Regions from separate parts of the Brevibacillus sp. FSL K6-6036 genome, predicted to be linked through region 3. Evidence: riboswitches for the same ligand, from Rfam matches in the RefSeq annotation. Region 3 holds a riboswitch; each other region holds the start of a gene.

Region 1 (5,078 bases), 1.5 Mb from region 3:
GGCATGGATTGACAATGAGCGGGGACAGCGGGCGGACTGGAGCTGGAACACTAGTCGATCGGTATGTAAATTTTTATTTTCATTTGATCCGGGTACACGGACTGGCGGACATCGGTTATTTCAAAATCAGGTCCTTCTCTTCGCTCGTAGTTGGAATTCGGAAGCCAGGTGCCGTAAATATAGGTTCTTGTATTTTGGACAGAGCCGATCACCCTGAATTCGGCGTATTTCCCTGCCGGAAGCAGACAGTGGACAAAGCCATCCTCCAGCTCGCCATCCAAGTTTTTTACCTCTTCGCCGACGATGAACGTAAAGTCGCCGTTATCCTGGAAATCGCACGAAATGCCGTATGCCATGTCAGGGGCGGCTTTGTTGGGAATCCGCATATAGTGTCCATTCCTTCCGAAATCGGCATAGAAGCGGGGAATGTCCTCAAAGTAGCGTTTGTTGTTCAGATTTGTCTTGTAGGCGTACCCGACGATGGCAATGCTGTTTAATTGCACAATGTTTGGTTTGTTCATGCTTATTTCTCCCTTTGCTCGTTTTTGATCATCCAAAAAATCCAGCTTCTTTTGCAGGAAAATAGGTATGTTCGCCTTTCGGAACTTGGCCGGGGTGATGCCGAAAGTAGCTTCAAAAGCACGGGTAAACGCCTCCTGGGAGCCGTACTGGCAGGCGATAGCCAGATCAAGGATGCTTGTTTGCGTCTGTTTCAACAAAACGGCGGCCTCGCTCAGCCTTCTTTTTCGTATGTACTCGTGAACCGAAAAACCGGAGATCGCTTGAAACAGCCGTTGAAAATGAAAGGCGGAAAAACAGGCTTCCGCGGCAATATCCGCGATATTCACCTCCTCTTGAAGATGCTTTTCGATAAATTCGATTGCGCATTGAATCCGCTCGTAGTGATCCATACCTGCCTCCATTTCCCAGATGTGCTACTCCTATTGTACAGCCGGGAAGACGATGTTTTTTGATAATCTGTGCCGATTTGGCAAGTGATTGCTTGATTTCTTCAAAGTGCACCTGTTGGACAAGAAAAAAGAAGCCTGGATTCCAGGCCCCTTTTTCAAGCAGCTGCTTAGCAGTCGTTATTGCACCCTACGATGACCAGCAGGATAAACAGAACGAGCACTAGGGCGAAGCTGTCACCGAAGATATTGTTTCCGCAGTAGGATGTACTCATGTCGTTTTCCTCCTTTCCGATATGCTTTAGTCTATACACGGGAGTCATGAAGAGTGTGGGCGATTGACTATATGGGGCAAATATGGGCGCCGGACTTGCGTGGATACGGACAATTTCTTCATTGACGCGGGGGAGGGGGGGTGTTAAGATACTTTCAAACCTTGCAATTACTGGAACGAATCGAATAAAAAAGCGACATCTCTTATCCAGAGAGGCAGAGGGACTGGCCCGATGAAGCCTCGGCAACCGGAATTTTCAGGTGCCAATTCCAGCAAAGCCGTGTGCTTTGAAAGATGAGAGGATGCGTCAGGCGTATCGTATTCGCGGACAAATCCTCTTCTGCACACAGAAGAGGTTTTTTGTTTATCTGAGATGATCTGCTTTGAGAAAAGGAGTCTGCCATGAAACCGAATTTTCGCGAACAGCTTTACCGAAAAATTCTGATACTGGACGGCGCGATGGGAACAATGCTGCAGCAAGCCAACCTGACTGCCGAGGACTTCGGCGGAGAGGAATACGACGGCTGTAACGAGCTGTTGAACCTGACCCGGCCGGACGTCATCCGCTCGATCCATGAAAAGTACCTGGAGGCGGGTGCCGATATTATCGAGACGAATACATTTGGCGCTACGTCCATCGTCCTGGCCGAGTATGACGTGGCGGAAAAGGACCTGGAGATCAACATCGCCGCTGCCAAAATCGCTCGCGAGGCCGCAGATGCCTATTCCACGCCTGAGTGGCCTCGCTTTGTGGCAGGGGCGATGGGCCCGACGACCAAGACGCTTTCTTTGACGGGCGGGGTCACCTTTGACGAGCTGGTCGAGTCGTATTACCGCCAGGCAAAAGGGCTTTTGATCGGGGGAGCGGATGTGCTGCTTCTGGAAACCTCGCAGGATACGCTGAACGTAAAAGCGGGCGGCATCGGCATACGCAAGGCTTTTGATGAGCTGGGGACGGAAGTGCCGGTCATGCTTTCGGGGACGATTGAGCCGATGGGCACGACGCTGGCGGGACAAAACATCGAAGCGTTCTACGTCTCGCTTGAGCACCTCAAGCCTGTCAGCATCGGGCTGAACTGTGCGACCGGTCCCGAGTTCATGCGCGACCATATCCGCACGCTATCCGGTCTTGCAGACTGTGCCGTGAGCTGTTATCCCAATGCCGGTCTCCCGGACGAGAACGGCCACTATCACGAAACTCCGCAAGGGCTGGCGGCAAAAGTCAAGGCATTTGCCGAGCAAGGATGGCTCAATGTGGCGGGCGGATGCTGCGGAACCACGCCCGACCACATCCGGGCGATGGCCGAAGCCTTGAAAGACTGCAAGCCGCGTGCCCGGCAAGAGCATGCAGTCAGCGCCGTGTCCGGGATCGATGTCGTCTACGTGGAACAGGACAACCGCCCGCTGCTGGTCGGGGAGCGCACGAACGTCATCGGGTCCAAGAAATTTCGCGATCTGATCGCAGCCGGACAATACGAGGAGGCTTCCGATATCGCAAGGGCACAGGTGAAGCGGGGGGCTCATGTCATCGATATTTGTCTGGCCGACCCGGACCGCGACGAGTACGGCGATATGGAAAAATTCCTTCAATATATTGTGAAAAAAGTAAAGGCGCCTCTCATGATCGATTCCACGGATGCGCGCGTCATGGAGCTGGGGTTGAAATATTCCCAAGGGAAAGCGATTCTCAACTCGATCAACCTCGAAGACGGGCTCGAACGGTTCGAGCAAGTCGTGCCCTTGATCCACAGATACGGGGCCGCAGTTGTCGTCGGAACTATCGACGAGACCGGCATGGCTGTCACCGCCGAGCGAAAGCTGGAAGTGGCAAAACGCTCCTATGACCTTTTGGTAAACCGGTTTGGCGTCAATCCGCGGGACATCATCTTCGACCCGCTCGTGTTTCCTGTCGGTACAGGAGACGAACAGTACATCGGCTCTGCCAAGGCGACAGTAGAAGGCATTCGCCTGATCAAAGAAGCGATGCCCGAGTGCAAGACCATTCTCGGCGTCAGCAACGTGTCGTTTGGTCTTCCGGCCGCAGGTCGGGAAGTGCTGAATGCCGTTTTCCTCTACCATACGACAGTCGCTGGTCTCGATTATGCCATCGTCAATACGGAGAAGCTGGAGCGCTATGCTTCCATCCCTGAAGAAGAGAGAAAGCTGGCTGAAGCTCTTTTGTTCGAGACAAAGGACGAAACGCTTGCCTCCTTTACCGATTTTTACCGGCAAAAGAAAAAGGAAGCCAAAGTCGAGGTGTCCTCGCTTCCACTGGAAGAGAGACTCGCGCGGTATGTCGTCGAAGGCTCCAAAGACGGACTGGTAGAAGATTTGAAGCTTGCTTTGGAAAAATACGTGCCGCTGGAAATTATCAACGGGCCGCTGATGACCGGGATGGAAGAAGTGGGCCGCCTGTTCAACAGCAATCAACTGATCGTGGCCGAAGTACTACAGAGCGCCGAAGTAATGAAAGCATCCGTTTCATTCCTGGAGCCGTTTATGGAAAAAACGGAGTCGGCGGCAAAAGGGAAGATTTTGCTGGCCACCGTAAAAGGCGACGTCCACGATATCGGAAAAAACCTGGTAGAGATCATCCTTTCCAACAACGGCTATGAAGTCGTCAATCTGGGGATCAAGGTTCCGCCGGAGCAGCTGATCGCCGCTTGCCGCGAAGAGAAGCCGGATGCGATCGGTCTGTCCGGTCTGTTGGTCAAATCGGCCCAGCAAATGGTCATTACCGCGCAGGATTTGCGCGAGGCTGGCATCGACGTGCCGCTGATGGTAGGCGGAGCGGCACTGACACGTAAATTTACGTCCAACCGGATTGCACCCGAATACAAAGGAATCGTTCTGTACGCCAAGGATGCAATGGACGGGCTGGAGCTGTTTAATCGACTGCAGGACCCGGAAGCAAGAGAAAAGCTCCGGGCCGAGCAGCAGGAGGCAATCGAGGCTGCGGCTTCTGCCCAGGCCCCGCCCGAAGTTGAAAAACCGTCCAAACCGAAGCGTTCCGCCGTCAGCCGCACACAGCCGATCTACCTCCCGCCCGATTGTGAACGGCACGTGCTCCGCAACTATCCGCTGAGCCATCTCCGGCCGTATCTCAATTTGCGGATGCTGCTCGGAAAGCATCTCGGCGTTCGCGGAAATGTAGACAAATTGCTGGAGAGCGGAGACGAGAAGGTGACGGAGCTTCACGATCTGGTGCAGGAGCTGCTTGCGGAAGCAGTACAGGCAGGCTCGATAACAGCAAACGGGATCTATCAGTTCTTCCCCGCACAGGCGAATGGAGACGAGATCTTGATCTACGACGCCAAGGATCATTCGCGGGTCTTGGAACGCTTCCGGTTCCCGCGCCAGCCAGAGGAGCCGTACCTTTGTCTGTCGGACTTCCTGCGGCCCGTGGAAAGCGGCGAAATGGACTATGTCGGATTCCTGGCGGTCACGGCGGGCAGCGGCATTCGAGAACAATCGGAACGTTTGAAACAAAAGGGCGACTATCTCCGATCCCACGTCTTGCAGGCGCTGGCGCTGGAGCTGGCCGAGGCATTTGCCGAGCGGGTTCATCACGTGATGCGGGATAGCTGGGGCTTCCCGGACCCTGCGGAAATGACGATGCTGGAGAGATTCGGCGCGCGTTATCAGGGCATCCGCGTTTCTTTCGGATACCCGGCATGCCCCAACCTCGAAGATCAGGCCCAGTTATTCCGCCTGCTGCGGCCGGAGGACATCGGCATTCAGTTGACGGAAGGCTTCATGATGGAACCAGAGGCCTCTGTAACAGCGATGGTGTTTTCTCATCCGGAGGCGCGGTATTTCAATGCGGGCCCATCCGTTTTTGAATTGTAAGGTCGAGATGTTATGGAGAGAAGGGATGGATTTTGTCAGCGAATAAA
Region 2 (5,078 bases), 2.1 Mb from region 3:
CGGCTTGCAGCAGGTCCTGTACGGTTGCTCCCTCCGGCAGTGTCAGTTGTATCGTTCGCTCGCCGGCCAGCTCGGCCAAACCGGCAAATAAAAGGACAGATATTTGCATGTAGCACTCCTCGTTTCCCAAGGGTTATTTATAGGAAGGAAAAGCTTCTCTCTACTTGTGACGATAACATAATTGCGCCTAACTGCCAAATCCGAGAGCGACTTCTTGCAGATTCCCGATTGATTTTCTACAGTGCTGAATGTAAGGTTAGATTATCGAAAAAGAAGGGCATTCCCAGGCGGAAAGCAAATGGGAGGAAGAAATGAACGACGAATTAACGCATTTTAACGATCAACAACGGGCCAAAATGGTGGACGTCTCCGAAAAAGAGGTAACCAAGCGGGTAGCGGTGGCTGTCAGCAAAATCACGATGAAGCCGGAAACGCTGCTGCGCATTCGCGAGGGGCAGATTGCCAAGGGGGATGTATTGGCTGTCGCACAGGTAGCCGGAGTAATGGCTGCGAAAAAGACGTGGGAGATCATCCCGATGTGTCATCCGCTGCCGCTGACGGGCATTGACATCCGCTTTTCGTATGCGGACAAAGCGACATTGGATATCGAGGCAACCGTCAAAACGACCGGCAAGACCGGCGTGGAGATGGAGGCACTGACAGCCGCAAGCGCAGCCGCGCTCACCGTTTATGACATGTGCAAGGCCATGGACAAGGAAATGGTAATCGGGCCGACGTATCTCCAGAGCAAAACCGGCGGGAAAAGCGGAGATTTTTATCGGAGCGAGGCGTAAACATCAGATGAGTCGACTATGGAATTCCTATCCGCGCAGCATCCGGCTTCTGGCCGTTGCTGCCGTTATTCATTCTACGGGCATGGCCTGTATCTGGCCGCTGGTGACGATCTACATCCACGATTTTCTCGGGAAGCCGCTCACCGTAGCGGGTGTTCTTTTGATGCTGAATCAGGGAGCGTACCTGATCGGCAGTCTGACAGGCGGGGTTCTCTTTGACCGCTGGGGGAAAATGCGCACAGTATACGCCGCGACAGCGGGAGCGGTAGCCGTAGCTGTGGCACTGGGCTTCACAACCAGCTTTCATACGTATACGGTCTTGCTGCTTTTGAACGGATTTTTCTCCGGCATCATGTTTCCTGTGCTCAATGCCCTGATCGGCCTCTTGTGGCCTGACGGCGGCCGCAAGGGCTTGAATACGGTTTATGTGGCACTCAATATCGGGGTAGCGATCGGTTCCGCCTCGGCGGGAATGCTGGCGAGCATTTCCTTTGCCTGGACTTTCTTTGGAAATGCGGCGCTGCAGCTGGCAGTTCTGTTTCTCTTTATCTTTTTGAGCCGCACGGTCGATCTTGAGCGCGGTCAGGAAAAAGAAGGCCGGCTCGTGGCAGCGTCGGCGAAGCACACAGAGGAAGGTGAGGGGGCACAGCTGCCTGCCGCGGGATTGGCGGAGAAGGCCGGCGGATCAAAAGGGGCCGCGGCGGCAATGGCGACGGATGCCGCTCAAGCTGCCGGTCGCCCGATGGCATGGCTAGCGCTCGGTCTGTTGTCGGCAGGGTTGTTGGTCTGCTGGATTATTTACTCGCAGTGGACGACTGTGCTGTCGGCGTATATGCAGTCGCTGGGCATCACGCTCAGGGAGTACAGCCTGCTGTGGACGCTGAATGGTGCTTTGATCCTGTTCGGGCAGCCGTTTATCTCCTGGGTGATCAGGCACTTCGCCCGTACGCTGAAAGCGCAGTTGCTGTTAGGCGCCTACGTCTTTTCGCTCTCCATGCTGATCTTGTCCCAGACGACGGTGTACGCCGGTTTTTTCGTGGCCATGTTTGTCATTACACTGGGTGAAATGCTGGTGTGGCCTGCCGTCCCGACCATCGCTGCCGAGTTGTCTCCACCGGGACGTGAAGGGTTCATTCAAGGCCTCATCGGGGGCGTAGGCTCAGGAGGACGCATGGTCGGCCCGCTGATGGGCGCCGTGATCTTTGAAGCGCTCGGAGCAAATGGGATGGTCTACTTCATGGCTGCTTTGGCTTTGGTCGCTGTCGCTTGCTTTACCGTGTACACGTCCTTTGTAAAGCGTCCTGAGATGAAGGCAGCTCTGCCTGCTCCGGAGAAGCTCGGGTCATGACAAGCAATGCTTGGACGGATACTCGTAGCTGTCAGGCGAAGACCAGCAGGCTTTCAGCCGAGGCCGCTCAGGCTGTCAGTCGAGGCCCCTCAGCCTGTCAGTGAGGCTCCTCAGTTTGTCAGTTGAGGACCGCCAGGCTGACAGTTGAGGACTGCCAGGCTGTCTAACGAGGCCCTGCAGGCTGCCGGGCCAGCAACAGCAAAGCAGCCCGGGCCATGGTTCGGGATATTGTATTGACACTCCCAACCTGCTCAAGTAGTATAGTAGACATTCAAAGTAAATAGGTTGCTGTTAACTTATCCAGAGAGGTGGAGGGACTGGCCCGATGAAGCCCGGCAGCGGATCTTGCAGGATATTCTGCAGATGCTGTGCCAATTCCAGCAGGAGCGATCCTGACAGATAAGAACGTGGAGACGCACGATCCGCCCCTTTTTCTGTTCAGGAAAAGGGGCTTTTTGCATGCCTGCTTCGATGTCTGGATTATTTTTGCGAAAGAAAGGATAGAAAGCCAATGCGCATCCAACCATCTGCCATGGTGGACCGACTGCCGACGCAGTTTTTTGCCACGCTGGTAGCGAAAACAAACAAGGCCATCGCGGCCGGACATGACATTATCAATCTTGGACAGGGCAATCCCGATCTCCCGACACCGCAGCATATCGTGGAAGAGCTGAGCGAGCAGGCCAAGCGCCCTGTCCATCACAAATACCCGCCGTTCAGCGGCAGGCTGGAGCTGAAGCAGGCCGTCGCCCACTGGTACAAGGAAGAGTTCGGCGTGGAGCTGGACGCGGAGGAAGAGGTAGCCATCCTGTTTGGCAGCAAGACAGGTCTGGTTGAGATTTGTCAGGTGCTGCTGAACCCCGGGGACGTCGCTTTGGTGCCCGATCCAGGTTATCCGGATTACTGGTCCGGCGTGGCTGTAGCTGACGGCCGCATGGTCATGATGCCGCTCAAGGCTGAAAACGCGTTTCTTCCGGATTACGGCCAGTTGAAGCCGGAAGATTTGGAAAAAGCCAAGCTGATGTTCCTCAATTACCCGAACAATCCGACGGCGGTCAACGCTCCGGTGGAATTTTTTGAAGAGACCATCCGCTTCGCCCGCAAGCACGAGATCGTCGTCTGCCATGATTTCGCCTATGGTGCGATCAGCTTTGACGGCAAAAAGCCGGTCAGCTTCATGCAGGTGCCGGGGGCAAAAGAAGTAGGAGTGGAGTTTTACACCCTGTCGAAAACGTACAACATGGCCGGCTGGCGCGTCGGGGCTATGGTCGGAAACAAGGAGCTCGTACGGCTGGTCAATTTGATTCAGGACCATTACTTTGTCAGTCTCTTCGGCGCTGTGCAGATGGCGGCGGCAAAAGCGATGACCGGCTCGCAGCAATGCGTACATGATCTCGTCTCCGTCTACCAAAGCAGGCGGGATGTGCTGTTCGCCGAGCTCCACCGGATCGGTTGGCAGGCCAAGCCTTCAGAGGGCTCGTTTTTCAGCTGGCTGCCTGTTCCCGAAGGGTTTACATCGGTCGAGTTTTCCGATTTGCTGCTGGAAAAGGCTCATGTGGTGGTTGCGCCTGGCGTCGGTTTTGGACCGACGGGCGAGGGGTATGTGCGCGCGGCGCTTCTTTCCAGCGAAGAAAGGCTGGCGGAGGCAGTGCGAAGGATTGAGAAGCTGGGGCTGTTTGCTCGGTAAGCTTGTTGGCGGGCTTCGGGTTATCTTGCTCCTTGTCCAGGGGCCGCGGTGGGGAGAAGCCTGGAAACAGGCTTCTCCTGCGATTCGGGGTGGCACAACAGGCTGAATCAAGCAGGATACTCACGGATAAAGCAGGCTTGATTCGAAATGATACTCACGGATGCCAAAACATAATGACGGCAATCTTTTCAAGAAAGACAGCCTTATTTTTCGTGAATAGCGGAAGCCATACTTGCAACATAAAGCATGGCTTCCCAAGCAAAAGGCCCGGAGCTATGATCGCTCAGGGCCTTTATGATGGCTTGATGGAATCAGGTGATACCCCAGGCCAGCTTTATGGACTAGGAGGGATCGGCGGTTGCCAGTTCAAGTCTATGTACCGTGTTTCGATGGTTTGCAAAGCGAGCTTCAGCTTTTGCGGAGGCTGCTCCATTCCTTTGACAATCAGGGTTTGGACCAATACGACTCCCTTGTCTGAATTCTCCATATACGTCTTGGCAAAATCGGTCCGAACGTCGAAACGCTTGCCGTTTTCGTCATACAGATTCCAGTAAGGGAAGCTCTCCAGTTTTCCCAAGCCCTTCAACTCGATTATCCAGACGGGCTCGAATTTGCCTACAAAAACCCGTCCCACCGTACTTTTGCTTTTTCTCCTGTTTCTTACCTCTACAGCCCGGTTTACCACCAAAAGAAAAGCAGGAAACATCTGCACAAGCATCGATACCCCCAACCAAAGTAGTCGCGAGTAAAATCCGACGATTTCGACCGAGCCATCGCTCGACATAGCTAAAACCTATTCCGCCGATAGATTTGTGAGATTGGACTTATGACGGCCGCAGTGATAAAACAGGTATAAGCGAAATCTAGGGGGAACCGAACATGGAATATTCATTTTCCAAATCAACCAGCGCACTCAGCTCCTCGGCCGTGCGCGAAATCCTGAAGCTGACACAGGGCAATCAAGTATTGTCTTTGGCAGGCGGCCTGCCGGCAGAGGATTCTTTTCCAATCGAAGAAATGAGAGAAGCCTTCAATCGCGCTCTGGATCACGGAGCAAAATCGCTGCAATACGGCTTGACTGACGGGTACATTCCGCTTCGGGAATGGGTTTCGTCCCGCATGAAACAAAAGCATATGAATGTTGGCGTAGAAAACATGCTGATCACTACCGGCTCCCAGCAGGCCGTCGACTTGCTCTGCCGTGTCTATCTGGACGAAGGCGACGTCGTGCTGGTAGAAAATCCAACGT
Region 3 (5,078 bases):
TCCGCTTGTTTTCTCCTAAAAAAGGAAGGTGCCCCACGTCTAAATGACTGTGGGGCACCCTCTCGATATCTTGAGCAAGAAGCCTATCGTAGAGCTTGAAGCCTGGCATTAGAATGCAGGCACAATTGCTCCTTTATACGTATCTTCGATGAACTTTTTCACTTCTGGCGTATTCAGCTCTTTCGCCAGCTTCTGGATCGCTTCGGAATCCTTGTTGTCCGGACGAGCTACCAGGTAGTTTGCATATGGAGAATCCTTGTCTTCGATGAACAGGGCGTCTTTGGTCGGTACCAGCTTCGCTTCCAGCGCATAGTTGGTGTTGATCAGAGCCAGGTCTACTTCATCCAGGACGCGTGGCAGCATCGCAGCTTCTACCTCTTTGAACTGCAGGTTTTTCTTGTTTTCTACGATGTCTTTTACAGTACCGCTGATGCCTGCGCCGTCTTTCAGCTTGATCAGGCCTTGCTTTTCGAGCAGAGCAAGTGCGCGGCCGTTGTTCGTTGCATCGTTTGGCAGAGCAACGGTTGCACCGTCAGCGAGTTCATCCACGCTTTTTACTTTTTTGGAATATGCGCCAAACGGCTCGATATGAACAGGTACTACTTCTACCAGGTTCATGTTTTGTCCTTTGTTGAAATCATCGAGGTACGGCTTGTGCTGGAAGAAATTGGCGTCCAGCTGCTTTTCATTTACTTGCACGTTAGGTTGAACGTAGTCGGTAAATTCTTTGACTTCCAGAATTACGCCCTGCTCCTTCAGCTTCGGCGCGACGAACTTCAAAATCTCAGCCTGCGGGACCGGCGTTGCGCCCACTTTCAGCGTTACTTCTTTTTGCTCGCCTTGGGAACCGCCGGCAGACGGCGCGGGAGCCGATTCATTTTGGCTGCCGCAAGCAGCCAGAGACAGTGCCAGTACAGTGGACAGTACAGATACGACCAATTTCTTCACAGATGATTTCCCCTTTCTATTTTGAACATTCTCTATGGACAAGATCCTACTTCCGGCTGAACTTGATGACGAGCCTGTCGCCCACCATCTGCAGGATCTGAACCAACACAAGCAAAATACATACCGTCACGACCATGACGTCTGTCTGGAAGCGCTGATACCCGTAGCGGATCGCCAGGTCTCCCAAGCCTCCGCCGCCGATGACCCCGGACATCGCCGTGTAGGACACGAGCGACACCGTGGTAATCGTAATCCCGGCGATCAGCCCCGAACGGGATTCCGGCAAGAGCACGCTGCGGATAATTTGCCAGTTGGAAGCACCCATCGATTGCGCCGCTTCAATCACGCCGCGATCAACCTCGCGCAGGGAGGTCTCCACCAGTCTGGCGAAAAAGGGAGCCGCCCCGATCACCAACGGAGGAATCGAGCCCTTTACCCCGAGTGAGGTGCCGACGAGCATTTTGGTAACAGGAATCAGCAGGATCATCAGGATGATGAATGGCACCGAACGCAAAACGTTTACGACAAAGGATGAGATCGAATAAAACGCGCGATTCTCCAAAAGCTGGCCTCTGGATGTGAGAAACAGCAAAATGCCCAGCGGCAGCCCGATAACGACGGTAAACAAGGTGGAAAAGCCAAGCATCGTCAACGTATCCTGCGTTCCCTTCCAAATTTCCGCCCAGTCTATATTTTTAAGCGTGAATCCCATTTTAAATCACCTCCACTTCCAGGCCGCGCTGACGAAGCGTATCGACAGCTTTCCTGTTCTGCTGCGCATCCCCGCCCAACTCGATCACGAGCTGGCCATATGGGGTGTCTTTCATACGCGAAATGGTTCCTTGCAGGATACTGAACACCGTACCGGTTTCCTGCATCGTTTGGAACAGAATCGGCTGGTAGGTCTGTTCTCCGAGGAACGTGACACGCAGGATCGTTCGGTCGCCTGACGCCTTTTCATGAGCGACGGCAGCCCGCAGCTCGCTGGAGTCTGCTACTTGTTCCACGAACTCCTGTGTCGTCGGGTGCTGCGGCTTTAAGAACACATCCAGAACATTGCCCATTTCCACAATGTGCCCCCCGTCAATGACACCGACCCGATCGCAAATGGAGCGGATGACATGCATTTCGTGGGTAATGAGGACGATCGTCAAGCCCAGCTTTCGGTTGATGTCCAAAAGCAGCGCCAGAATGGAGTTGGTCGTCTGCGGGTCCAAAGCGGATGTCGCCTCGTCGCACAGCAGCACCTTGGGGTCGCTCGCCAGCGCCCGGGCAATGCCGACACGCTGCTTTTGTCCGCCCGACAATTGTGACGGATACTTGTCGCGATGCTGTTCCAGCCCTACCAACGCCAGCATTTCCTTCACCTTTTTGTCGATCTCCGCCTTGGGCCGCTTGGCCAGCTTGAGCGGAAACGCAACGTTCTCCCCGACCGTAGCGGACGAGAGAAGGTTGAAGTGCTGAAAAATCATTCCGATATGCCGCCGCTGTTCCTGGAGCCTGCCTTCATCCAGCTTGGTCAGATCGACCCCGTCTACAATAACGCTGCCCGCTGTCGGACGTTCCAACAGGTTGATGCAGCGAATCAGCGTACTTTTGCCGGCACCGGAATGTCCGATGATGCCGAAAATTTCCCCCTTCTCGATCGAGAGGTCAATTCCGCGCAGCGCAGGTGTTTTATGGCCTTTTACAATGTAGTCTTTTTTCAGATTCTGCAACCGAATCATCCGGTTCACCTCCCATTACAATCAACAGCCCCTTTTTCATCAGGCGAAAAAGGGGCTGCACCGCATTATACGATCGCATTCACCCTTCTCATCTGTCAAGATTCTACAATCTTGTAGGAATTGGCACCGCGCCACCCATCAGAATCGATGAGCCGGTTGCCGGGCTTCATAGGGCCTGTCCCTCCGCCGCTCTGGATAAGAAGAATTCTACGTATATTTAGTTTGAAGAACTTTATTTCTTTTTATGATACAAAACGGATTATATGCTATACCAAAATAGAAAGTCAATGGGCAATTAATCCAACACGCCGTTGCGGACAATTTCTACATCGATGTTGTAATCGAAGCGGGACTTCCTGTACATCTCATGCCACTGATCGTGAGACAGCTTCCGCGCCCCGCGGAATTTTGCCCGGTATAATTCCCCGAACCCAAAGGGGTCTACCTCCCATTTTTGCATTTTGGCGACGACCTTGGCCAAATCCTGCTTCATGTTTTCAGACAAGGCCTGCTCCATTTTTCTGAGTACCTCCGGTTGTTCTATTTTTAACGGTATTGACATTTCCAGAATGCGTGTCCGTACTTTCACATCGACCTTGTAGGTCAGTGGATTCGTACTGACAATATCGACGTGGGTCTTGCTGCTCAGCGTATCAAATACCATTTGGATGTCAGGGCCGGTTGTGTTCTTCTTTTTCGGCTTTACCCCCATCCTCTCCGGATCTACCGACGTTTCGTACGTTCCCGCTCGATAAGCATCATGAACTAGCTTGATGTGAAAGGCTTCCTTTGGAGGAATCCAGCCGACATATTTGTCCTTGTGAAACAGAGCCACGCCTTTGATCCTCACCTCATCCCCTTTCCTCTCAAGAAAAGGGACGTAAGGGTCGATTCCCTCGCTGAAGTAGGAGCGGTAAAACTCATGGAGAGTAGGAGACGGAATTTTGTCATCCTCTACGTTGTGCCGGATCAATTGGTAGAGGTAAATGCCAATATTGCCTTCCTCTTTGAATTTGTACGTCAGCAAATCGTAGGTTTGGCCCTCAATGACACTTAAATAAACCCGGCTTCCAATCGAGGGGTCGCGGTACAGAGTGTCCACAATGCTGCCTATCCCTTTTCTGGCCAGCTCCTCGCTGTACATCGCGACCCGAAGCTGCCCGCCCAGCACTTCTTTGTCTGACTGCAGGTTGGCCTTGTCGCGAATGCCCTTGCTCGTCAGACTGATGCCGGACATCACCTGCACTTTTTCTTCAGCCTCGGGATTGATGGAGGGCATCACCACCGTTCCGCGTATGTTCCCGTCCTTTAACAGGTCATATCCCGCCACCGTAATCATTCCAAGCTCATCAAAAATTTGCGTCCTGATACAGCCGCTGAGCAGAACAGAACATAGAAGGAGCACGGCTCCCGCTCTCAGGAGCCGCTTATTTCCGGATCTCGGCACGATGAATCCTCCCTCCTGTTCCACCGCCGTTTGATCAGAACTCCCAACAATAGGACATAAGGGTAAATCACAGCCATGTACAAGCTAACGTACGACATGCGATCGATGATGTAATTGGCTGCATGTCTCGAGACAATTGCATCGCAATAAAGATGACCGCGCCGATGATGTACAAAACCCGCTTCTGGTTCCAGCCAAACATTCTTTTGCACCCCCTGGAGGCGGACCACATATACAGCATGACGTTGGGCAGGATGATCAGCATCCACAGGGAGATGGCAAGGTACTCGAACCGCTCCAGAAACGGGAAATACACGACGGTCTTGATCTGCAGCGTTGGCCATATCGTTCGTATGAGCTGGCCTTCGCTGAAGAATATGAGCGAGATGATCATCAGGACGACGTAGATGAAATTGGTAATGAACGCTCCCCACTGGGCATGCCGATGCAAACGCGTTTTATCTCCGACGTAGGGGTAAATCGAATACAACACTTCATACCCGACGGAGGTAAAGGCCATGATCAGTGCCCCCTTTAGAAGCTGCTTGAAATCTGCCTCCATAACCGGCAAAAGATAGTGCCAGCGGGCGTATTCCAACGTGAAGTAGAGATCAAAAAAAAGCCAGATCGTGATAAACACCGAAATGATCGCGTAGCCGGTAATCACCCGAATACCACCGAGGACAGTGTACATCGCAAGAAATAACAATATCGAGCCAAGTATCCAGATCGGAATCCCTGGAAAAATCCATGATTGTACGACTTCTATGTACCCCCGCAGGATGACCATCGCCATTGCGATGAAGTAGAGGATGTACAGAAGGCTGAATAGGTTGCCGATGATTTTCCCGTACACATCCCGATGTATCCCGAATAAATCTGCGGACGGGTAGTGCCTCAGTGTCCGGCATATGATCCAAATCGTAAGATGCGACAGCAGTCCCGCGATGGCTACG

The links. Region 3 has a riboswitch for S-adenosylmethionine ahead of NST37_RS02905 (methionine ABC transporter ATP-binding protein). Riboswitches for the same ligand answer to the same signal wherever they lie in the genome.
Region 1: another riboswitch for S-adenosylmethionine. It lies ahead of metH (methionine synthase); the one in region 3 lies ahead of NST37_RS02905 (methionine ABC transporter ATP-binding protein).
Region 2: another riboswitch for S-adenosylmethionine. It lies ahead of NST37_RS18210 (pyridoxal phosphate-dependent aminotransferase); the one in region 3 lies ahead of NST37_RS02905 (methionine ABC transporter ATP-binding protein).

Annotation. Positions count from the first base shown of each region.
Region 1 is NZ_CP150173.1:2,041,415-2,046,492, forward strand. Features, by position in the region: gene NST37_RS10165 (AraC family transcriptional regulator) at 51-911, opposite strand; gene NST37_RS10170 (YjcZ family sporulation protein) at 1,079-1,183, opposite strand; SAM riboswitch class I at 1,383-1,483, shown strand; gene metH (methionine synthase) at 1,585-5,031, shown strand; gene NST37_RS10180 (bifunctional homocysteine S-methyltransferase/methylenetetrahydrofolate reductase) at 5,064-5,078, shown strand, end outside.
Region 2 is NZ_CP150173.1:3,603,107-3,608,184, reverse strand. Features, by position in the region: gene moaD (molybdopterin converting factor subunit 1) at 1-109, opposite strand, end outside; gene moaC (cyclic pyranopterin monophosphate synthase MoaC) at 312-794, shown strand; gene NST37_RS18215 (MFS transporter) at 802-2,142, shown strand; SAM riboswitch class I at 2,436-2,548, shown strand; gene NST37_RS18210 (pyridoxal phosphate-dependent aminotransferase) at 2,654-3,829, shown strand; gene NST37_RS18205 (hypothetical protein) at 4,164-4,547, opposite strand; gene NST37_RS18200 (PLP-dependent aminotransferase family protein) at 4,709-5,078, shown strand, end outside.
Region 3 is NZ_CP150173.1:532,961-538,038, reverse strand. Features, by position in the region: gene NST37_RS02915 (MetQ/NlpA family ABC transporter substrate-binding protein) at 109-948, opposite strand; gene NST37_RS02910 (methionine ABC transporter permease) at 995-1,660, opposite strand; gene NST37_RS02905 (methionine ABC transporter ATP-binding protein) at 1,662-2,675, opposite strand; SAM riboswitch class I at 2,761-2,877, opposite strand; gene NST37_RS02900 (Ger(x)C family spore germination protein) at 2,971-4,122, opposite strand; gene NST37_RS02895 (GerAB/ArcD/ProY family transporter) at 4,190-5,078, opposite strand, start outside.